DNA from 3 places in the Klebsiella sp. M041 genome. Region 2 is predicted to be linked to each of the others. Evidence: predicted binding sites of a transcription regulator. Region 2 holds the regulator's gene; each other region holds the start of a gene.

Region 1 (7,685 bases), on a different contig from region 2:
TGCTCATATGGACGCAGCCAAGACTCTCCGGGACCGCCACGTCGCGCCAGCTTCTGCCGCCGTCGGAGGAGATCTTCACCGCGCTGACGTCATTATTACCCACCCATTTCTCGCCGGGTGCAGTGCGGCAGTAAAACACCGGCAGCAGCCAGCTGCCGTCAGGCATGACGCTAATCGGCTGGCGAATAAAGGTACCGGGCTGATCCAACAGGGTGTCGATGGGTCCCCAGCTTTGCCCGCCGTCGTGTGACTGGCGGTAGCGCACAATGGCGGTATCCTGGTTGCCGGCGAATTGCGCCGTCCATAACAGCCACACTACCTGGTCCGGCGCCTGAAACAGCACCGGATTTTGTTCCGAGCGGTCAGGATCGTCGGAGAGCTTAACCGCTTCGCTCCAGCGATCGCTGCCGGGGGCTAACCGCGAACCCCAGATCGAAATGTCGGCTTTCCCCTCCTGGGAGCCGCCGAACCAGACGCACATCAGGCTGCCATCATCCAGCTGAAGCAGGTTGGCGGCATGATTTTGCGGGCAGGCGCTGGGGAGCATCGCCCATGCGATATGTTCATCTTGCTGGTGCTGGCGAATGACGCCGTCGAAAGAAGGAATTGCGGACATGTTTTAGACTCCACGTTGCTCAACAGGGGCAGGGGATGATTGTGATTTATTCGGGATCAGGCGATCGATGACCATAATGATCGCCGGGGTCGCCAGGGCGACATACATGTTATTGATGCCGAACGGATCGCCAAGTAAATACCAGACGGAGGTCACCACGCAGGCGCCGATCAGACCGGCATTGGCGCCGCGGGTGCTCCTGAAGAAGGGGGCATAGAAGGCGATGACCGCCACTACGGTAATGGACAGGCGGATGGCGCGGGTGAAGAAGGAGAGTTTCAGCACTTCCGGCACCAGCAGCACAAAGATCAGCGGCAGGAAGCCGATAATTAACGATGCCCAGCGCGTGGCTCTGAACTCCTGGTCCGGAGTTGGGTTACGCCATGGTACGTAGAAATCTTTCACCACCAGCGAGGCAATGGCCAGAGCAACGGTACTTACGCTGACGAATATCGAGGCCACAAGTGACGTTGTCACGAGTCCCGCCAGCCAGGGATTCATGTCCTGCAGAAATACCGGCAGGGCGTACAGGCTGTTGATTTCCGGATGCAGATACTTCGCCGCCACGCCGATGATGGCGATGGCAAGGGCGATGGGCAGGCAGAAAAAGAAGGCGATCCACGTGGAGCGCTTTGCTGACCGGACGTCTTTGGTGGAGCTGATCGCCTGGATAACAAACTGGGTGCAGAAGATGGAGCCGATAGTGCCGATAAGCCAGGCGAAGATAGTGCCAGCGCCAATGTTGCCATCCCACGTCCAGTAGTAATCCGGCATCTTCGCAATCATCGGCGTGAAGCCGCCGGTTTTGGACAGAGCAAAACCCAGAATGATCAACAGACCAGCGTATTTTAACGCGCTGTGTAACATGGTGACCCAGGCGACGCCTTTCATGCCGCCGAAGGCGAAATAGAAGGTACTGACGATGGCGGTAATAAAGGCGGCCACGGGTAAGTTGACTTTTAAGACGGTGGAAATAGCCGCGGCGCCGCTGACGTAGTTGCCCACGTTAACCAGCAACAGCGCATAAATCATGATCAGGGAGATAATATTTTTGGTACTGGTGCCATATTTCTCAGCGATAGCCCCGGATATGGTGATTTTCCCGGTGTTATAGATGCGCTTTACCAGAATCAAACCGAACAGCGGGAAGCCGATGGCCGCCCCCAGCACGGACCATGAGGCGGCAATTCCGCTCTCAAAGGCGGCCTGAGCGGTACCGATGGTTGATTTGGCGCCAATATATTCCGACATCAGTAATATACCGACAATAAAGGCCGGCATGGCGCGCGAGCCTTCCATAAAATCCCCGGAATTCTTACTACGAATACGGAATGTCAGCCAGGTGGTAAACAGAATATAGGCAATGACAATGCCGACAATAATAAAGGTATCTTCAGCGGTAAAATGATTCATCTTAGCCTCTCTCTGGGCGTACGAATCCTGGGTACGGCGGTACCCGGTCTGTTTTATTTACGAAACGCAGCGGGTATTACGCTAAATAACGGGCAATGATGCCGCGTATTTCCTGCAGCTGCTGGTCACTAAACTGCACCGCGTAGCGGCTGTCGCCCACCTCATGGCCCATCAGCTGCAGCGCTTTTTTCACCGCCGCAGGTGAGAACGCTACCTTGTACAGGTCGGTGCGCAGGCCCGTTACCCGCTCCTGCGCCTGGCGCGATCCGGCGATATCTCCAGCATGGAACAGCGACCAGATAGCGTTGATCTCGGCAGGCGCGACGTTGGCAAGCCCCGAGATGCAGGCTGAGCAGCCGTCGACAAACCCCTGATGGATAAGCGAGTCCGGGCCGTTGAGAACGTCGAAACCGTCAATGTCGCGTACCGCGTCAAGAAAGCCTCTCAGACTGTCGTAGCTGCCAGCGCTATCCTTGATGCCAATGATATTGTCGTGCTGCGCCAGCTTACGCGCTGTCTCCGGCGCAAGGGTGTTACCGGTGCGGGCGGGAATGTTGTAAAGAAAGAGCGGGACGCTCAGCGCGTCGGCGATCGCCGTATAGTGGTTTATCAGCTCTTCCTGCTTCAGGGGCACGAACCACGGGGTAATGGCCGATACCGCGTCAACCCCGAGGCGGGCGATCTGCTGGCCAAGCCGGCGGGTCTCCCGCGTGGAAACCTCCCCGATGTGGGCTACCACCGGCGCGCGACCGGCGGCCGCCTCCACGCAGGTTCTGGCGACGGCGATCTTCTCTTCCTCATTGAGGACAAAAAACTCGCCGTTGGTGCCGCCGCAGAATATGCCGTTGCCCGCGGCGATCTGGCGCTGCACCTGATGCTGCAGCGCTGGCAGGTTAAGGGCTCCCTCGGTGGTAAAGGGGGTAACGATGGCGGTGAGTACGCCGCTAATGGCTCTCCTCATTTGATTTTCTCCTGTTAGGCATGTTCCGGAAACAGCGTCTGGTAGATAGCCGCGATCTCTTCACGGCTGACGCTGCAGGGGGCGTTATTCATCAGGCGTTTAACGTTCTGCGCCGCCGCGCTGAGGGCGGGGATGCTGTCTGCGGGAACGCCGAGCGCGGCGAGGTTATCGGGCAGCGGTAAGCGTTTGACCAGCGCCGCCAGCCATGCCACCAGCGCATGGGATTTCTCTTCCTCGCTGAGGGTGAGGTCCGCGTCGGGGATCAGATCCCAGACCTGAGCGAACTTCGCCACCGCGTGGGGGCGGACCACCCGCATGCAGGGCGCCAGCAGAATGGCGTTGGCCACCCCGTGCGGCAGGTGCCAGGTGCCGCCGAGCGGATAGGAGAGCGCATGCACCAGATGGGTGCCGGCATAGTTGATCGCCGCGCCGCCGTACCACGAGGCCCAGAGCATCTCCAGCTTCGCCGTCAGATCCTGCGGCTGATCCACCGAGCGTTCGATATGACGCACCAGCTTGTGTAAACCGATTAACGCCGCGTTATCGCTTATCGGGTTGGCCACGGTGGAGGTGAAACACTCCAGCAGATGGCACAGAGCATCGATCCCGGTCGAGGCTGCGATGCTGGCCGGCATGCTGGTGGTCAGCTCCGGCAGCAGGGCGACGTAGTCCGGGAGCAGCACCGGGGAGATGATCCCCACTTTGGTCTGCTGCTCGGGGATCGCCAGAATAGCGTTCGGCGTTGCTTCGGAGCCGGTCCCGGCGGTGGCAGGGATCAGCAGAGAGCATAGCCGTCGTTGCGGCTGTTCACCCGCCAGCAGGGCCGTCAGAGTGGGGGCTTGCGGATGCAGCAGCACCGACAGCAGTTTCGCCACGTCCAGCACGCTCCCACCGCCAATGCCGACGACCATCTGCGGTTGAGAAGCGCCCAGCTGGCTGACGATCTCCGCCACATCCTGATGACTGGGCTCGGCAGGCACACTGTTAATGACCTCAACCTGGCGCCCGTCAGCCGCCAGCAGACGCTGGATCGCCCGGGTCGCCTCCAGCGCCCCGACGTTCTGGTCGGTCACCAGCAGGATACGGGTTTTATCTGCCAGCAGCGGGAGCAGGGCCGATGAGGCGCCAGCCCCGCTGATGATCGTGCTGTGTATCGTCGCCACGCGTTTCTCCTTGGTAGTGGTTGATTGAATTCAATCATTCACGAGTCGTTCTACTCGTCTGGTGGGGAAAAGTTATAATTTATACGGCGGTTTAATAACTTGAGCTTGCTCACATTTAATCAAATATGATTGAATATAATCAAATTCAGGTTTGCAACGTTTACAACGACCACAAGGCAGGACAATGAAAGACGGCAATAACAGCGTGCTGGTGCTGGCAGATGACTTTACCGGAGCCAATGACGCCGGGGTCAGCCTGGCGGAGGCGGGCATGTCGGTAGAAGTGGCATTCTCCGCCGGGCAGGCGTCATCCGCCCGGGCGTTAATACTCAACAGCGACAGCCGGGCGATGACCGCCGGTGCGGCCGCCGACAAGGTCACCGCTCTGCTGCGCGGCGCGGCGCGATTCGCCCCGCGCTGGCAGATAAAGAAGATCGACTCCACGCTGCGCGGCAACCCCGGCGCCGAACTGGAAGCGATGATGACGGCGCAGGGCTGCCGGGTGGCGGTTGTGGCGCCGGCTTACCCGGCGGCCGGGCGGCATACCCGGGACGGACGCTGCTATGTACACGGGATACCCCTCGATCACACCGAATTTGCCAGCGATCCGAAGACGCCGGTTAGCCGGGCGGATATTGCCGGCATTCTCGCCATGCAGAGCCGGCTGCCGAGCCGGTCGCTGAGCGCCGCCCAGCTTCCGGGAGCGTTAGCGACGGCGGGCGAAGCGAGGCAGGTACTGATTATCGACGCCTGGGAAGACAGCCATCTGGACCAGGTGATTGACGCCGTCGCTCCTCATGCGCAGGAGACCCTGCTGGTCGGCTCGGCAGGCCTTTGCGAGGCGCTGGCGCGCCGCCTGCGCCGCAGCGAGCAGGGGCCGCTGCTGGCGGTGGTCGGCTCGATGAGCGAGATGGCGCAGCGCCAGGTCGCGGCGCTGCAGGCTCATTCCCGAGTGAGAAAGATCGAAATTGATGTCGAACAGGCCTTTAGCGGATCGCCGAAGGAGGAAGCCTCGCGGATCGCCGAGGTGCTGCGTGAGGGTGATCACTGCGTGGTGACCACCCGCCCGAATAACGCCGTCCGGCACGGGATTGAAGCTCAGTGCCGCGAACGCGGTCTCAGCCGTGCGGCCTACGGGGAGCACATCTGCGCCTGGCTTGCCGACGTTACGGCACAGGCGGTGGCGCTGTGCCCCCCTGGCGCGCTGTATCTCTCCGGTGGCGATGTGGCCATCGCCGTGGCTCAGGCGCTCGGCGCCAGCGGTTTTCAGATCCGCGGCCGGGTCGCGGAGTGCGTCCCATACGGATACTTCCTCGGCGGCCGCTGGTCGCGGCCGGTGATGACTAAAGCCGGAGGATTCGGCACCGACACCACGCTATTACATGTTGTGAATTTTATTGAGGAGAAACTGAGTGTCTAACATCATTGCAGTCACAATGGGCGACCCGGCAGGGATTGGTCCGGAGATTATTATCAAATCCCTCGCCGAAGGGGCGCTGAGCGGCGCGCCGGTGGTGGTGGTGGGCTGCGCGCAGACGCTGCGGCGTATCCTGGCGTTGAACATCACCCCGCGGGCGGAGCTGCGCATCATTGACCATCCCGCCGAGGCAAGCTTTGCCCCGGCGACGATTAACGTCATCGATGAGCCGCTCAGCGACCCGCAGGGGCTGCGTCCTGGCGAAGTGCAGGCCCAGGCCGGGGATCTGGCGTTTCGCTGCATTAAGCGGGCGACCCGCCTCGCGCTGGAGGGCGCCGTCGCGGCCATCGCCACCGCGCCGTTGAATAAAGAGGCGCTGCATCTGGCGGGGCATGCTTTTCCCGGCCATACGGAACTGTTGGCCCACCTGACGCAAACTACCGATTACGCCATGGTGCTGTATACCGAAAAGCTTAAGGTTATCCATATCACCACCCATATCGCCCTGCGCCAGTTCCTTGACACCCTCAACCAGCCGCGGATTGAAACAGTGATCGGCGTGGCGGATCGCTTTCTGCGCCGGGTCGGCTATCAGCGTCCGCGCATTGCGGTCGCCGGCGTGAACCCGCACGCCGGGGAGAACGGCCTGTTTGGCGATGAAGAGATCCGCATCGTCGCCCCCGCGGTTGCCGCCATGCGGGAGCAGGGAGTGGAGGTAACCGGCCCCTGTCCGCCGGACACGGTGTTTATGCAGTGTCATGAGGGGATGTACGACATGGTCGTGGCGATGTATCACGACCAGGGGCATATTCCGCTGAAGCTGCTGGGATTCTATGATGGGGTCAATATCACCGCCGGGCTGCCGTTTATCCGCACCTCTGCGGATCATGGCACCGCGTTTGATATTGCCTGGACAGGTAAAGCGAAGTCTGAGAGCATGGCAACCTCCATTGAGCTCGCCATGCACATCGCGCAGGAATAACATGAAGGGATATAACCGGTTAGAGCAGATTATGGACTTCCTGAAAAGCCATAATCTGGTGACAGTCGACCAGCTGGTGGCGGCGACCAACGCCTCGCCAGCCACCATTCGCCGCGACCTGATCAAACTCGATCAGGAAGGGGTGATCAGCCGCACGCATGGCGGGGTGACGTTGAACCGGTTTATTCCTGCCCAGCCGACGACGCTGGAGAAAGCCCAGCGCAGCCCGCTGGAAAAGCAGGCGATCGCCAGCGCGGCGGCAGCGCTGGTGAAAGCCGGCGACGCCATTGTGCTTGATGCCGGCACCACCATGATTGAACTGGCGCGGCAGATCACCCATCTGCCGCTGCGGGTGATCACCAGCGATTTACATATCGCCCTGTTTTTGTCGGAATTTAAGCAGATTGAAGTGACGATTATCGGCGGGCGCATCGATGACAGCAGCCAGTCGTGCATCGGCGATCACGGCCGCCGCCTGCTGCAGACCATCTGGCCCGATCTCGCCTTCGTCAGCTGCAACGGCTGGGACCTTGAGAAAGGGATCACCGCCCCGACGGAGGAGAAGGCCGCCCTGAAACGCGATCTGATGGCCAATGCCCGCCGGCGCATTCTGCTGGCGGACAGCTCCAAATACGGCGCCTGGTCACTCTTCAACATTGCCCCGCTGGAGTCGTTGACCGATATCGTCACCGACGGCCACCTGCCGGAAGCGACCCGCGAGGCGCTGGTGACCCTTTCCCCTCAGCTAATCATTGCCGACTGATCCAGACGCGGCCGTCTGCCGTCAGGGCAGACGCGCGATATTGGCTTTGATCACCGCAACCGACTGGCTGAACTTCGCCTGTTCTTCGCCGGCCAGTCGCAGTTCGATAAACTGCTCCACGCCCCCCTGGGCCAGCACCGCCGGCACCCCAGCCGCCGCGCCGCTGACCCCGTACTCACCGTCAAGAATGCAGGAGACCGCCAGCGCGCGGTGGCTGCCGGTAAAAATATTGCGGCAGATCTCGGCGATGGTGCCTGCCACGCCATATTCCGTACAGCCTTTGCCGGCGTAGATCTCAAACCCCAGCTTGCGCACTTTGTCGGCCATCGCCTCCCGGTCGAGCGGCCGGCCGGTGCGTTGCTGGTAGAGG
Region 2 (7,685 bases):
GAAGAGGAGGGGAATGCCCTGATGCAGGCTCTGGAGCAGGAGGATTATCTCTGCGGTCTGCCGCGGGATACCTTTATCGAACGCCTGAGCTGGTTCTATGGTGAAATTAATGTGCTGCACCCTTTTCGTCTCGGCAATGGCCTGACCCAGCGCATTTTCTTTGAACAGCTGGCGATACATGCCGGCTACCTTCTTGACTGGCGTGACGTTGATCCTGCCGCCTGGAGCACCGCCTGTCAGCAGGGCGCGATGGGCGATCCGGACCCGCTGGCGGCGATCTTTCGCAAAGTGGTAAGCGAAGCGCGGGAATCTGAGTAGAATAGCCCGGTTTGATTGTTCCGGAGCCGCTATGATCCTGCTTATCGATAACTATGACTCTTTCACCTGGAATCTGTATCAGTACTTTTGCGAACTGGGGGCGGAAGTGCTGGTCAGGCGCAACGATGCGTTGACGCTGGAGGAGATAGCGTCGCTGGCGCCGGAGAAGATAGTGATTTCGCCTGGTCCCTGTACGCCGGATGAAGCGGGGATTTCCCTCGCGGTAATCCGTCACTATGCAGGGAAAACGCCGCTGCTGGGCGTCTGCCTCGGGCATCAGGCGATAGCCCAGGCGTTTGGCGCGACCATTGTGCGGGCGGCGCAGGTGATGCATGGAAAAACCTCGCTTATCGAGCATAACGGCGAAGGGGTGTTTCAGGGGCTGAATAATCCTTTGACGGTGACCCGCTATCATTCGCTGGTGATTGACCCGCCGACGTTGCCGCCTGAGTTTATCGTCACCGCCCGCAGCGCCAGCGGTGAGATTATGGGGATCCGTCATCGCGACTGGGATCTCGAGGGCGTGCAGTTCCATCCGGAAAGCATCCTCAGCGAACAGGGCCATCAATTGCTGGCGAACTTTATTAAGCGGTGATTTCGGTTGCCATTGACTGATTTTTTATGCATATTTTGTGATTAGATTATCATAATCGCATCTGCATAACGAAGAGGGATGGGCAAGACATGGCAACTGAACAACCGGCAATCACCCGCGCCACATTCGATGAAGTTATTTTGCCAATTTATGCACCGGCAGAATTCATCCCGGTAAAGGGAAAAGGCAGCCGCGTCTGGGATCAGCAGGGCAAAGAGTATGTTGATTTCGCCGGCGGTATCGCGGTGACGGCGCTCGGCCATTGCCACCCGGCGCTGGTGGCGGCGCTCCACGAGCAGGGCGAAACGCTGTGGCATACCAGCAACGTCTTTACCAATGAGCCAGCGCTGCGCCTGGGACGTAAACTTGTCGATGCCACCTTCGCCGAGCGAGTGGTGTTTATGAACTCCGGTACCGAAGCCAATGAAACGGCCTTTAAGCTGGCGCGTCACTATGCGGTGACCCGCCATAGCCCGTACAAAACCAAAATCATCGCTTTCCATAATGCCTTTCATGGTCGCTCCCTGTTTACCGTCTCCGTCGGCGGGCAGCCGAAGTACTCCGATGGTTTCGGCCCGAAACCGGCGGATATTGTCCATGTTCCCTTCAACGACCTGCAGGCGGTAAAAGCGGTGATGGATGACCACACCTGCGCAGTGGTGGTGGAGCCGATTCAGGGCGAAGGCGGCGTGACGGCAGCGACGCCGGCGTTCCTGCAGGGGCTGCGCGAACTGTGCGATCAGCACCAGGCGCTGTTAGTCTTTGATGAAGTGCAGTGCGGAATGGGGCGTACCGGATCGCTGTTTGCCTATATGCACTATGGCGTAACCCCGGATATTCTCACCAGCGCCAAAGCGCTGGGCGGCGGTTTCCCGGTCAGCGCCATGTTGACTACCCACGAGATCGCCAGCGCCTTCCATGCGGGTTCCCATGGCTCAACCTACGGCGGCAACCCGCTGGCCTGCGCGGTCGCCAACGCCGCTTTCGATCTGATCAATACCCCGGTGGTGCTGGATGGCGTGAACGCCAAACGCGAACTGTTCGTCAAACACCTGCAGCAGCTGGATGCCGAGTTTGATCTGTTCAGTGATATTCGCGGGATGGGCCTGCTGATTGGCGCCGAACTCAAGCCGCAGCACAAGGGCCGCGCGCGTGATTTCCTCTATGCCGCCGCGGACGCCGGCGTCATGGTGCTTAACGCCGGGCCGGACGTGATGCGTTTTGTTCCCTCGCTGATCATCGAAGAGCAGAATATTGCCGAGGGGATGGCACGCTTTGCCCAGGCCGTGGCAAAGGTGATTAACGGCTGATCTTCCGCAGCCAGATGCCGTGATGCGGCCGCTGACGCCATGCCACTGACGAAATGGTGTGCATGGTGTTCAGATGGCCCAGAATGCGTTGCAGATGCTGCTCCAGGGTGCTTAACGGACCGATCGGCACCTCGCTTTCCGGTGACTCCATAATATTGACATCCCCTGCGCTGCCGGGGCCATCGCTGTCCAGCCGCTGCTGACAGCGCTGCAGGGCAATCTCACAGGATTCGAGATAGCGCTGGGCAAGATCCGGGGTGAGCATCGTATGCTCCCGGGCCAGAGTGGTCATGGCGTTGATGTGTTCGACGATAAACTGGCTGTGCGTCACCCATAGCTTCATATCTTCCAGGTAGTGGGTATTAAACCCGGGCTCCTGCATCGCCTGATTCAGGGAGTTGTAGAGCGCGTTGTGCGCCTGATTGACGCGCATGCGTTGGTAGGCCAGCGCGGGCGCTTTGGGGTCGGGGCTGAGGATCAGGCGAATCGCCTGCTGGTCGGCCTCCAGCGCATCGTGGGCGTTTTTTTTCAGCAGGCCGCTCTGCCACTGCGGCCACAGCCAGACCATCCCGCCGAAGGCGATCAGGCAGCCGATCAGCGTATCGATCAGCCGGGCGATAATAAACTGTTCGCCGTTGAGCGTCAGCAGCTGCAGGGTATATACCGCCGTCACCGTAAACCCCACCATCGCCCAGCCATAGTGTTTGCGGATGATCAGATAGCTGAGCAGGGTGATCAGCAGCATCCCGCTCAGGGTATAGCTCTCCGGAACGTGAAAGTGCAAGGTCAGCCCGGCGATGATCAGGCCGGCGAGCGTCCCCGCCGCCCGGTGGACAATACGAACCCGCGTGGCGCCATAGCCGTTCTGTGTCACGAAGAGGACGGTCATCAGGATCCAGTAGGGCTTCGGCAAATGCAGGGCGTTGCCCATCAGGCTGGCGATGCTCAGCATCACGCTGATGCGGGCGGCGTTGCGCAGCGCGGGCGACTTCAGCGACAGATAGTTCTTTAGCGCGGGAAACAACGGTAAACGACGCTCTTTGTCAGCCATCAGATCCCGGGCATACAGCGGGCGCTGGGTATGCAGCACCCGGGCGATGCGGCTGAAGTGCCAGGCGCAGAAGTGGCCGACCGGGTTGTCCGGATGCTGGTGGGCGATCTTTTCCAGGGCGCCGATCTGTTTATCCATCTGGAAACGCTGCGGAAAACGATGATAGAGCATGTCATCCGCCAGCACCCGCAGGCGGGCGGCGACGGTCTGCGCATTCCAGCGGATCACCGCTTCGGCATGGCTGCGCTCAACCAGCTTTTGCACCTCTTCCGGCTGATGCAGGCTGACCGAAATATGCTCCTGTAGATCCAGCCCCATCTGGAACGCCCGCAGAAGACGTTTGTGGTCGTTACGTTGGTTGGCGGCCAGCATATGCATCTGCTGATAGCACTGGGTGATTAAATCGACCACCTTCTGCTGGCGGATGAGCAGCGGCGGCAGGGCGGTCGAGGGATCGGTATGCTGGGTCAACAGGCTATATTTGGCTTCGCAATAATTGGCCAGTTCCCGGTAGAGCAGACTGAGCGACTCCCGCAGCGGCTGTTCGCGCCACAGCCAGAACCAGAACCAGTTAAACACGCCGTACCATAGCGTGCCGAAGGCGTAGATCAACAGCGGCTCCCAGACGGGCATATTGCCCGCCAGGCTCAGGGTAAAGATGGCGGCGATCAGCGACGCGGGCAGCAGGCGCGCGTGCAGCGAACTGATTTCCGCGGTGACGCCGAGCAATAGCGCCAGGCCGCTGAGAATAAGCGGCAAAGGTATGGTCTGGGCGAGCAGCAGCTGCACCACCAGGCTGCATCCGGCAAACAGACAGCCGCCGATAATCAGACGCTTAAAAAAGCGCTTATGCGGAGTGTCGAGACCGGCGATGTTGCAGCAGGCGGGAACTAAGGAAAACAGGAGCCCCTGCTGGAGATGGCCGAGCAGAAGACCGATGGCCACAGGCAGACACAGCACCAGCGTTTGCCGCAGTGCATAGTTGACTTCCGGGTGGTAAATCAGCCTGCGCCACATGAGGGAAAAACAAAAACGGCGTACTGCAGGAGCAATACGCCGCTTAGCAACTTAACGGGTGCCGTAGACGACGATAGTTTTACCGTGGGCGGAAATCAGGTTCTGATCTTCCAGCATTTTCAAAATACGGCCAACGGTTTCACGAGAGCAGCCGACGATCTGACCAATTTCCTGACGGGTAATTTTAATTTGCATACCGTCCGGGTGGGTCATGGCATCGGGTTGCTTCGCCAGGTTCAGCAGCGTCTGGGCGATACGGCCCGTCACGTCGAGGAAGGCGAGGTTGCCCACTTTCTCAGACGTCACCTGCAGACGGCGAGCCATTTGCGAAGAGAGACGCATCAGAATGTCCGGGTTCACCTGGATCAGCTGACGGAATTTCTTATAAGAGATCTCGGCCACTTCACATGCGGTTTTCGCCCGTACCCAGGCGCTACGCTCCTGACCCTCTTCAAACAGGCCTAATTCACCGATGAAATCGCCCTGGTTGAGGTAGGAGAGGATCATCTCTTTACCTTCTTCATCCTTGATGAGTACAGCCACGGAGCCTTTAACGATGTAGTACAGCGTTTCTGCTTTCTCACCCTGGTGGATCAGCGTGCTCTTTGATGGGTACTTATGAATGTGGCAATGAGACAAGAACCATTCAAGGGTAGGGTCTGTTTGCGGTTTGCCAAGCACCATGCGCGGTTATCCTCTGTTATAAGCTATCTCCGGGCGCCGACACTACACGGCGTCCGGGCATGCAATCGTATTGTTTCCCTATACCTGGGAAGCTGGCTGATGATTTTTCGACAGCCTGTAATGTGAACTCCTCTGCATACATGCAGTACATCAATGTATTACTGTAGCATCCAGACTGTTTTAGCATAGCTTTCGCCGCATGTCTCCTGGTGTCTCGCTTCAGCATGACGCAGGTCGCCTTCCGTTGCGAGAATTGTTATGTGCGCGTAATCTGACAGGAATATTGCGATACTGGAGTTAAATTTTATGCAAGCGCGTGTGAAATGGGTTGAAGGGTTAACCTTTATCGGGGAGTCCGCGTCAGGACACCAGATTCTGATGGATGGCAACTCCGGAGATAAGGCGCCCAGCCCGATGGAGATGGTGCTGATGGCGGCGGGCGGTTGCAGTGCGATCGATGTGGTCTCCATTTTGCAAAAAGGTCGTCACGACGTGACCAACTGCGAAGTGAAGCTGACCTCTGAGCGTCGGGAAGAGGCGCCGCGCCTGTTCACGCATATTAATCTGCACTTTATCGTCACCGGTAAGGCGCTGAAAGATGCCGCAGTCTCCCGCGCGGTGGATCTGTCGGCAGAGAAATACTGCTCGGTGGCGCTGATGCTGGAAAAAGCGGTGAAGATCACCCACTCCTATGAAGTGATCGAGGCGTAGTCTTCGCCTGCTGATGTGAATGATCTCAACCCCGGCCTGGCCGGGGTTTTTTCTGTTAGCCGATCTTTCGGCCTTCCATCAGACGCTCGACCAGCGGCGCCATAATAAGCTCCATCGCCAGCCCCATTTTACCGCCCGGCACCACCAGGGTGTTCATGTGCGAAATAAACGAGCCCTGTAGCATCGCCAGCAGCCAGGGGAAGTCGATGTTCTGCAGATTGCGGAAATGGATCACCACAAAGCTCTCGTCCAGAGAGGGGATCGCTTTCGCGGCAAACGGGTTGGAGGTGTCCACCGTCGGCACGCGCTGGAAGTTGATGTGGGTGCGGGAAAACTGCGGGGTGATGAAGTTAATGTAATCTTCCATCGATCGGACGACGGAGTCCATCACCGCCTCCCGGGAGTGGCCGCGTTCGCTGGTGTCGCGAATGAGTTTCTGGATCCACTCCAGGTTAACGATAGGCACGACCCCGACCAGCAGGTCGACATGGCTGGCGACATCATGCTGCGGCGTGACAACCCCGCCGTGCAGCCCCTCATAGAACAGCACGTCCGTCGGCTCCGGCAGCGGCTGCCATGGGGTGAAGGTTCCCGGCACCTGATTCCACGGCACGGCTTCGTCATAGGTGTGCAGGTATTTACGCGACTGGCCTTTGCCATGGCGGCCATAGTCGACAAAGGTCTGCTCCAGCAGGCCGAAGTCGTTCGCCTCCGGGCCAAAGTAGCTGATATGTTTGCCCTGATCCCGCGCTTTGCGGATCGCCATGTCCATTTCCGGGCGGGTGTAGCGATGAAAGCTGTCGCCTTCCACCTCCGCGGCGTGCAGATTTAGCTGCGCGAAGATTTTGCGAAAGGCGAGGCTGGTGGTGGTAGTGCCCGCGCCGCTGGAGCCCGTGACGGCGATCACCGGATGTTTGGCAGACATAACAACTCCCTGGTTAAACGATGTAGTGGCGTCGCCTTAGCCGTTAAACAGGGCGCGCGGCATAATATTGACCGTCTCATGCAGTTCCGACCACACGAGGACCGCCTCTCCGCGTTTCAGCTGCTGTTTTACATCGGCGACTTTATCGGCAAGTGAACGTTCATGTTCACCATAATCGGTGCCTTCGCGTAACACAAAGCTTTCAATCAGGTTATCCAGCGTTTCGGGATCCAGATCCTGCCAGGGAATAATCATACGGGAACCTCCAGCCAGCGGTTTAACCAGTCGGGAATGCGTCTTTCCAGCCACATCTCCGGTTTACGCAGGGTGCCGCCGACGAAGCCGACGTGGCCGCCTTGTTCAGTCAATTGATACTCAACGTTCGCCGGCAGTTGCTCCTGCGGGGGAATGGAGTGGTGGTCCATAAACGGGTCGTCTTTCGCATGGATGATGAGCGTCGGCTTAGTGATATCGCTGAGCCGCGGCATAGCGCTGCATTGCCGGTAATAATCCAGCGCATCGGCGAAACCATGGATTTTGGCGGTGATCATGTCGTCAAATTCCCGGATGCGGCGCATCCCTTTGAGCTGGCGTAAATCGACGGGCAGCGAGCCAGGATACGCTTTCAACTTACGTGAGGCGTTGGCTTTTAACAGATTGAGCAGATAGCGCTGATAAACTCGCGAGAAGCCCTTATCCATATGATAGCTGCAGGCTTCCAGCATGAAAGGCGCGGAAACGATCACCGCCGCATCCAGCGGGCAGCGGTCGCCTTCTTCTGCCAGCAGGCAGCCCAGCATGTTGCCGCCCAGCGAATAGCCGACGGCGGCGGTCGGCGCGGGGCCAAACTCGCGCTGCAGCCAGTGGAGAAACCAGGTGCCATCTTCCGTTTCGCCGGAGTGATAGATGCGGTGATTGCGGTTAGGTTCGCCGCTGCAGCCGCGAAAGTGCATGACCACGCCCAGCCAGCCGCGCTGCATCGCCGCGTGGATCAGGCCATGGGCATACGGGCTGTGCAGACTTCCTTCCAGACCATGAAAGACGACGAGGCGCGGCTTGTGGCGCGCCTGGTGC
Region 3 (7,685 bases), on a different contig from region 2:
GGAGTACACCATTGCCAGAAAGGTAGTAAGACCTGCAACAATCTCCTGACGCACGGTGCTACCGCGCGCCGAAATTTTAAACCAGGCGTCTAATGAACCGCCGGTACGCGCTGAAGGCGTAGACATAGAAAACTTCCCCTGAAAATTTTTATTGTTCGTTGATATGCGTGGTGGACCTTCCACTGCCAGTTAAACGCGATCTCCTTGTACCGAATCGCAGCGCCAGGGGGGCCGCAAAAAAGCAAACGTTTAACTCCGCGCATACACTACGGTGTGTCAACCTTATCAACTCCCCCCGGCTAGCAGAAAAAAGAGGGAGTAAAACAGAAAGGCAAACGATTATCCGGCCTTTAGATAACCCTTTTCAACCGATGTTTATCGTATTTCGCTAAATTTCGCTTATGACGAACAGAAAATAACCAGCCGATGCGCAAACGTTATCGTCCATGCGCAATCCGCTAACAATTTTTTAGTGAGTTGCTTTCATTTAGCCGCGTCATCGGATCCGCTGATACTTCAGGCGCCGGGTAAGGTGAAGGGGCCGCCGCGCTCGATAGCCCGCTGCCAGGCCGGGCGCTGCTCCACCCGCTGTCGCCAGGCCTCAATATGGCGAAGATCATGCATGCCGCCGCGGGCCAGCAGCGCCATTACCGGGAAGCTCATCTGGATATCGGCCATGCTCAGCCGATCGCCGGCAAACCATGGCCGCGTGGCAAGATGGTCGTCAATGAACCGCGCATGGGTGGCCAGCTGAGGATCGAGCCACGCTTTCTGGATACCTTTGCCCAGCAGCGAGCCCAGCGAGCGGACGCCAAAGGGCACCGGGGGTTTGCCGAGGCTGGCAAACACCAACTTCATTAACAGCAGCGGCATCAGCGAGCCTTCGGCATAGTGCAGCCAGAAGCGGTACTGCAGTTTGTCATCCGCGCCCTGTGGCTTCAGCAGCCCATCGCTGTCCCAGCTCTCCTGCAAATACTCAAGGATCGCTCCGGACTCCGCCAGCACATTGCCGTTGTCTTCCAGCACTGGCGATTTACCCAGCGGGTGGATTTTCTTCAATGCCGCTGGCGCCAGCATCGACTTTTCCCGCTGATAGCGGACTATCTGATAAGGCAGCTGTAGCTCCTCCAGCGCCCACAGTACGCGTTGCGATCGTGACTGATTAAGATGATGTACCGTCAGCATGGGCCTCTCCCGTGGTTTGTTCAAATTAACTATAGGAACAGGCGCTGATTGCCGGGAAAATTTCGGCAAAATAGTGAGGAAAAAACGGCGGCAGATGCCATAGTTAAAGTGTCGACGCAAACCGGAACCTCCATCAACAGATTGCGCAATACTGAGGGACGTCGACGTCGGGGGAAACCCTCTCGTGAACCAACGAGATAATGCGAAAGACCAAGACCGGAAAACAACTAAAGCGCCCAGTTGTGGCGCTTTAGTTTTATCACTCCTCCTCCAGCAGCCGGGCGCCGGTCCCCTCTTCCCCCAGTTTATCGCCCGGGTTGCGTAGCGGGCAGTCGCGCCGCGATAAACAGCCGCAGCCGATGCAGCCGTCGAGCTGGTCGCGCAGCGCCGTCAGGGTGTGGATACGCCGGTCCAGCTCCTCGCGCCACTGTGATGACAGCATTTTCCACTCTTTTGCGCTGAGATTGTGCCCTTCCGGCAGCACGCCAAACGCGTCGCCGATGGTGGCCAGCGGGATGCCGATACGTTGCGCAATTTTGATAATCGCCACCGCGCGCAGGACATCGCGCCGGTAGCGCCGCTGATTGCCGGCATTCCGCTGGCTGTGGATCAGCCCTTTACTCTCATAAAAATGGAGGGCCGAGACCGCCACGCCGGTTCGTTTTGCCACTTCCCCGGGCGTCAGCAGCATTTTGATGCGGGGTGATTTCTTTTCCATAAAGCGCTTTACCTCAAGTTAACTTGAGGAATTATACTCGCCCGCAGACAAAACGACGAATCGAGAATTGAGAGAGGCCGCTTTATGTCCCATCAGGATATTATTCAAACACTGATTGAATGGATTGATGAACATATCGATCAACCACTTAACATTGATGTAGTCGCCAGAAAGTCAGGATACTCGAAGTGGTACCTGCAGCGGATGTTCCGCACCGTGATGCATCAGACGCTGGGGGATTATATTCGTCAGCGCCGTCTGCTGCTGGCGGCGGAGGCGTTGCGAACCACCCAGCGGCCGATCTTTGATATCGCCATGGATCTGGGCTACGTCTCGCAGCAAACCTTCTCGCGGGTTTTCCGCCGGGAGTTCGACCGCACCCCCAGCGACTACCGCCATCAGATCTCCGCGTGACGCGACGGCTGAGGCACGTTCACGGGCGCGGGCTCATTGGCTAACCACTGCATAAACTCCCGCGCCGGCATCGCTTTCGCAAACAGCCAGCCCTGGCAATACTGCACGCCGCGCTTGTAGAGCCAGCTTACCTGCTCAGGCGTCTCCACGCCTTCCGCGATAGTCTTTAGACGCAACCCGCGCGCCATCTCGATGATGTGTTCGGCAATCAGGTGGCTGGTGTTGTTGGTGGTCAGCGTATCAACGAAGGTTTTATCGATTTTAAGGATATCGACGTTCAGGGCGTGCAGATTATGCAGATTCGAATAGCCGGTGCCGAAATCATCGATGGCAATTTCATAGCCCGCTTCGCGGAACGCCTGAATCACCGGCGTGGTCTTCGGTACGTCGATAAACCCCCGCTCGGTTACTTCGATTTTGATCTGCCCGATACAGACCGCATAGCTGCGCGCTTTCTCACTGATCTGTGAAATCAGCCGCGCCGAGTGGAAATCCGACGCAGAGAGATTGATCGCCACGTACAGCTGCGGATGGCTGGCAAGAAACTCTCCCATTTCGTAAAACAGCTCATCCACCACGTAGTCCGTCACCTGGGCAATCATGCCTTCATTTTCCGCCAGCGGAATAAACTCCGCCGGGTTCATCACCGGACCGTCAAACCCTGGCCAGCGCAGCAGCGCTTCCGCCCCGACGCAGCGGTTATTTTTAATATCGATAATCGGCTGGTAGTGCAGGCGCAGCTGGCGGCAGCTCAGAGCCCGCTGCAGCATATTGCGCGGCGAGTGATACTGCCGGCGGGTGCGCGACCACACCAGCACCAGTAAAATACTGCAAATGATCCCCAGCGGCAGCGTCAGGCTGGCCTGGTCACAAAAGTTATGATAATAGCTGGCCCGCGAGGTGGACATAATGACGGCGATCGGCCGGATAGCGGAGCGGGCTATCGTATACACCCGGCCATTCTGATTAAAAAAGGTATCGCCTTCGCGAATTAACGCATGGAGCTCCGCGGGCTCGACATTGTTACTCACCGAGAAAAAGAGGTTGGTTTTGGTATCGAACACGCCATAGGCTAAATCGCGATCGCTGGCGATTACCGAGCTGTACGAGAAGGGATTGACCACCACCACATAGGGCCCCTTCTGCATATAATTCATGGCAAAGCCGGGATAAAACGGCGTGTCCCGGTAATAGTAAATCGCGACATCCGGCTTTTTGGTGTAATTGGCCGCCGGCATCCGCCAGCCGGTTTGCTGATGAACGGACGTTGAACAGATAAAGCGCTGGCCGTTAGCGTAGATCAGATCTTCTACATACAGCAGGCCGCGAACGATATGCAATAAATAACGCTGATGGTCCGCTGAGCACAGCTCCCCGCGATACTGGCTGGCTTTCGCCCGGGCCTGATCCGCTTCGCGGATGACCATTTCCGTTTTTTGCAGCGCCAGCTGCGAAAATGAGTGTAATTGATCAATGGTTTCGGCTTTCGCCCGCAGTTGGGCAAACCACAATGCCAGTACCACTGGCAATAAAATAACCAAACCCGTTCCGATGAGCCTTAGCGCCTTATGCGGCGTACTGTCACCCATTTACGCTTACATCCATGCGATATGCCTTAATTAAGGTAGCCCAAACACGTTAGCAATCGCGACTGCGATAGACATCAGCCGATTTCCGCCAGCCCTCACGGGCGTCAGCTTTACCACTGACAGGGAAGAATAATACTTATTTATCAGGTATTCGGAAGATATTCCGCCAAGATTAAGAATAGACGCGCTTCTGACTCGGTTTCTCCGTGTATTAAACAAGAACAAGTAATAAAACCCGCAGAATAATAATCATTAGCAAGAGAATGAAAATAAGATCATCAGGGGTTACTTACTAATATCCACATAAATATCAGTGTTATTAAGCGCAACGAAAGCTCATTTTTTGACTGGTGAATAAAGCGCCAAGTGTGATATAGTTCACACAAGTTGATGAAACAGAAATGGCGTTTCATCACTCTCTAGTACGCCAGTTGAGACCAGAGCGCTATGCCATCGTCAGTCGCGCCAGGTCGTCCATGGCTCTCCGACTTTCTTTGAGGACAGGTTAATGGCTTCCATTACTACCAGTGTTGTGTTGTTGCGCTGGCCCCTGGTGAGCGCGGTACTGATGTTTCTTGCCAGTTCACTGAATATCCAACTTCGCAAAAGCGATTATGCCGGTCTGGCGGTGATCTGCAGCTGCCTCGGCCTTGCCGCCGCCTGCTGGTTCGCCACCGGTTTGCTCGGCATCACCCTGCTCGATATTGCCAAAATCTGGGGCAATATCAAAGATGTGATGATTGAAGTCATGAGTCAGACACCGCCAGAATGGCCAATGATGATGACCTGAGGTTAAAAAGCTTCCCACCGGGAAGCTTTTTCGTTTTCTGCAGCCCTTATTTCCCCAGTCTCGCCATCATCTCCGGACGCATAAATTTATGGATCACCACCATAAAGAGCAGCGATGGCGCCAGCAAAATCAGCGCGGTAATCGACGAGACCTGATAGTTACCCGACATGCTGGCGTTATTGAGCAGCAGCGGTAGCGTAGTGACATCCGGCGCCCCGACGAAAAAGGTGCCGGTAAACTCATCCAGCGACTCCAGAAAAACAAAGATGCTGGCGGCAACGATCCCCGGGGTGGATGATGTCTGCTCTGATAACGCCGCCGGCCAACTCCATGCCTATTATGAAGCGCATATGAACAGCTGGGACGCGCTGGCAGGCATGCTGTTGATTGAGGAGGCGGGCGGAACGTGCAATGCGTTTCTCGCCAATGAGGGGCTGCGGCGAGGTAACCACGTGCTGGCCGGCTGCGCAGGCGTCCAGCCACGACTGGCCGCCCTGCTGGAGAAATGACGCTACACCGCCCCCGGCGTGGCCTGACTACCGCCAGGTTTCGCTGCGGGGAATATTATTCGGGCAGCGCTTAATCGCGCAAAAGGACTGGTAAAAACAGGAGTCAGACCGCTCGCCGCCGGCATGGTATGGGCACGATGGCCGCTCGCGTAATATTTCCCACTGCGCCTCGTCGTACACCGCAATATTGTAGATTTTTAATGAATGATACTGGTCATTAATTAAAACTCTTGAGGAATAGAGCTTCATTGTCTCGCCAGGCAGCAGGATCACATCGGCCTCGTACCACATAATAAATTTTAAGAAACGCAGGCTGGATATCGCCGAAAAGGCGATGCCGGATTGCGGGCAGATCAGAGTATTAAGAATAGTCCATTTCATATTCCTTCCTTATATAAATGCTACAAATTGTTACCGTATATAGTGATAGCATTCATTAATATAAACTGCAAGCATCCCTGACAATTATTTGACTTAAGACAATTCCTAACAACATACTCAATTATTAGTAACGTTTACTTTTCGTCGAGAGATTAATGATTAGACGCTATAAAAATAGAAACAAATCAACCTAAGAAAAGAAAATACAATAAAAAATAAGATTAAATAAAAATAATTGACAATATGTATTAGTCCCTTTGGATGAGTCTTCATCCATTCGTATCAGACGATGTGGCGCTGAGCGTCGCCAAAGCTTCCGCCGGCAGGGTCAGCAGCGCAATCAACGCCCGTGCGGCGGCTGACTGGCTTTTATGCGGCGGGTAAACGACCGAGAAAGGCCGTGAGCGTCCGGCGAATGCTGGAAGCACAGGGACCAGCTCCCCACGCGCCACCGCCTCCTGCACAATAAACGCATAGCTCTGGCAGATCCCCGCCCCTGCGAGGGCCAACGAGACTACCCCGAGCACATCATCAGAAACATGCAGGGAGGAAGGCGGTAGCCAGTTAATATCCTGGTCATTTTCACGAAATACCCATTCCGCAACTTTTCCCGTCGCCGGCAAAATAAATGTCAGGCATGAATGATGGCGCAAATCGGCTATTTTATTGAGCGGTTGCGTCGTAGAGCATAAATAAGCCGGCGAGGCCACCAGACATAGCCCGGCATCCTCCAGTTTTTTTGCCACCAGACCACTGTCGGGTAAATGTCCCTGGCGCACCACCAGGTCGAAACCTTCGGCGATAATATCGACATTACGGTTGGTCATATTCAGCTCAATCTGTACGTCGGGATGTAATTGACGGAACAGCGCCAGGCGCGGCGGCAGACGGTAGTGTCCCCAGGTGGTGGGTACGCTCAGCTTTACGCGTCCGGACAGCGACCCTTCTTGCCCCTGCGCCTCCCGTTCGGCATTATCCAGCACCTCAAATGCCTGGCGGACCTGAATCAGGTAAGCATTTCCGGCCTCAGTCAGGCTGATCCGCCGGGTGGAACGGCGCAGCAGCTGACATCCCAGGCGCGTCTCAAGACGGGTGACGGCCCGGCTGAGCACCGACGGCGTTGACGATAGCGCCACCGCGCCGGCGGTAAATGACCCGCGCTCGGCCACAGCCAGAAACACTTCCACATCCGAAAGATAATCAAACCGCCGGGCCATTTGGTTCTCCAGAGAACAAATGATTGTCATTCCCGGCATCTTATCTTCGCCAGGGGAATTAATAAAATCCTTTACCAGAGCTAACCAACCCTCTCTCGTTTTTCTGCTTCCTGGAGACCATAATGCATCGTTTTTCACTTGTTATTCTCGGCCTACTGTCCCTGGGACAGAACGCGCTGGCGGCAGGAGCCGACGACCCCGCCCATTTAGCGCTCTGGCGCAGTTATGCCGGGGTAACCTGGGAGCAGCGCGTCGATGCGCGCTCCGTCGATGCCCCCATCGCGGGCTTGCATTTTGACGCCGCTGGCCGGGCGTTTGTCAGTACCCCACGCCTGATCTCGCCCCAGGCGCCCGCTACGCTCAGCCTGCTCGATACCGCGTCGCTGAGCGGCCCCGCACGCCTTACCGCCTTTCCATCCACCGAGGCGAACAGCATCAGCGCCGATCCCCGCACGCACCTGCGCAATGTGCTGGGCTTTTATGTCGACCACCGCAACGGCTGGCTGTGGGCATTAGATCAGGGCTTTGTCGCCGGCGAAAAGACGGCGCCGCCGGAGGCGCAAAAGATCATGATTTATGCGCTCAGCGACGGCAAACTGGTGCAGCGTATTCCGCTCGACAGCGTTGCCGATCGTGAAGGGAGCTTTCTTAACGATATTGTGGTCGATGAAGCGCGCCGGGTGGCCTATATCGCCGACAGCGGCCTGCGCAGCGCGCCGGATAACCAGGCCGGACTGATCGTTGTGGATGCTCAGCGTGGGACGGTTCGCCGGGTACTGAATAAGCACCCGGCGCTGATGCCGGTTGCCGGCCTGCAGGTGACGTCCCATGGGGAAACCGTCTGGCCGGGCAATCCCATTATTCTGGGCATCAACGGTATCG

The links. The regulator CRP, encoded in region 2, controls carbon source genes, mostly activating them, when cyclic AMP is high. The targets are predictions, from matches to a motif close to ATGTGANNNNNNTCACAT.
Positions count from the first base shown of each region.
Region 1: AC6CWS_RS13485 (iron-containing alcohol dehydrogenase) is a predicted target of CRP. The motif match lies at 4,251-4,268, and genes of this name have one in related genera.
Region 3: AC6CWS_RS23050 (YjcB family protein) is a predicted target of CRP. The motif match lies at 4,273-4,290, and genes of this name have one in related genera.

Region 1 is NZ_JCAXWU010000009.1:60,311-67,995, reverse strand. Features, by position in the region: gene AC6CWS_RS13500 (sialidase family protein) at 1-616, opposite strand, end outside; gene AC6CWS_RS13495 (sodium:solute symporter family protein) at 620-2,029, opposite strand; gene AC6CWS_RS13490 (dihydrodipicolinate synthase family protein) at 2,106-2,990, opposite strand; gene AC6CWS_RS13485 (iron-containing alcohol dehydrogenase) at 3,005-4,153, opposite strand; gene dtnK (D-threonate kinase) at 4,338-5,573, shown strand; gene AC6CWS_RS13475 (D-threonate 4-phosphate dehydrogenase) at 5,566-6,552, shown strand; gene AC6CWS_RS13470 (DeoR/GlpR family DNA-binding transcription regulator) at 6,554-7,315, shown strand; gene AC6CWS_RS13465 (L-lactate dehydrogenase) at 7,337-7,685, opposite strand, start outside.
Region 2 is NZ_JCAXWU010000016.1:12,552-20,236, reverse strand. Features, by position in the region: gene AC6CWS_RS20030 (putative adenosine monophosphate-protein transferase Fic) at 1-318, shown strand, start outside; gene pabA (aminodeoxychorismate synthase component 2) at 350-913, shown strand; gene argD (bifunctional acetylornithine/succinyldiaminopimelate transaminase) at 1,003-2,223, shown strand; gene AC6CWS_RS20015 (YccS/YhfK family putative transporter) at 2,213-4,291, opposite strand; gene crp (cAMP-activated global transcriptional regulator CRP) at 4,343-4,975, opposite strand; gene AC6CWS_RS20005 (OsmC family protein) at 5,282-5,686, shown strand; gene AC6CWS_RS20000 (phosphoribulokinase) at 5,742-6,611, opposite strand; gene AC6CWS_RS19995 (YheU family protein) at 6,648-6,866, opposite strand; gene AC6CWS_RS19990 (hydrolase) at 6,863-7,685, opposite strand, start outside.
Region 3 is NZ_JCAXWU010000023.1:45,930-53,614, forward strand. Features, by position in the region: gene AC6CWS_RS23025 (NCS2 family permease) at 1-126, opposite strand, end outside; gene AC6CWS_RS23030 (glutathione S-transferase family protein) at 517-1,185, opposite strand; gene soxR (redox-sensitive transcriptional activator SoxR) at 1,445-1,903, opposite strand; gene soxS (superoxide response transcriptional regulator SoxS) at 1,988-2,317, shown strand; gene pdeC (cyclic di-3',5'-guanosine monophosphate phosphodiesterase PdeC) at 2,302-3,906, opposite strand; gene AC6CWS_RS23050 (YjcB family protein) at 4,415-4,696, shown strand; partial or broken gene AC6CWS_RS23055 (ABC transporter permease) at 4,743-4,991, opposite strand; partial or broken gene AC6CWS_RS23060 (inositol monophosphatase family protein) at 5,011-5,205, shown strand; gene iraM (anti-adapter protein IraM) at 5,233-5,586, opposite strand; gene AC6CWS_RS23070 (LysR family transcriptional regulator) at 5,856-6,803, opposite strand; gene AC6CWS_RS23075 (SMP-30/gluconolactonase/LRE family protein) at 6,926-7,685, shown strand, end outside.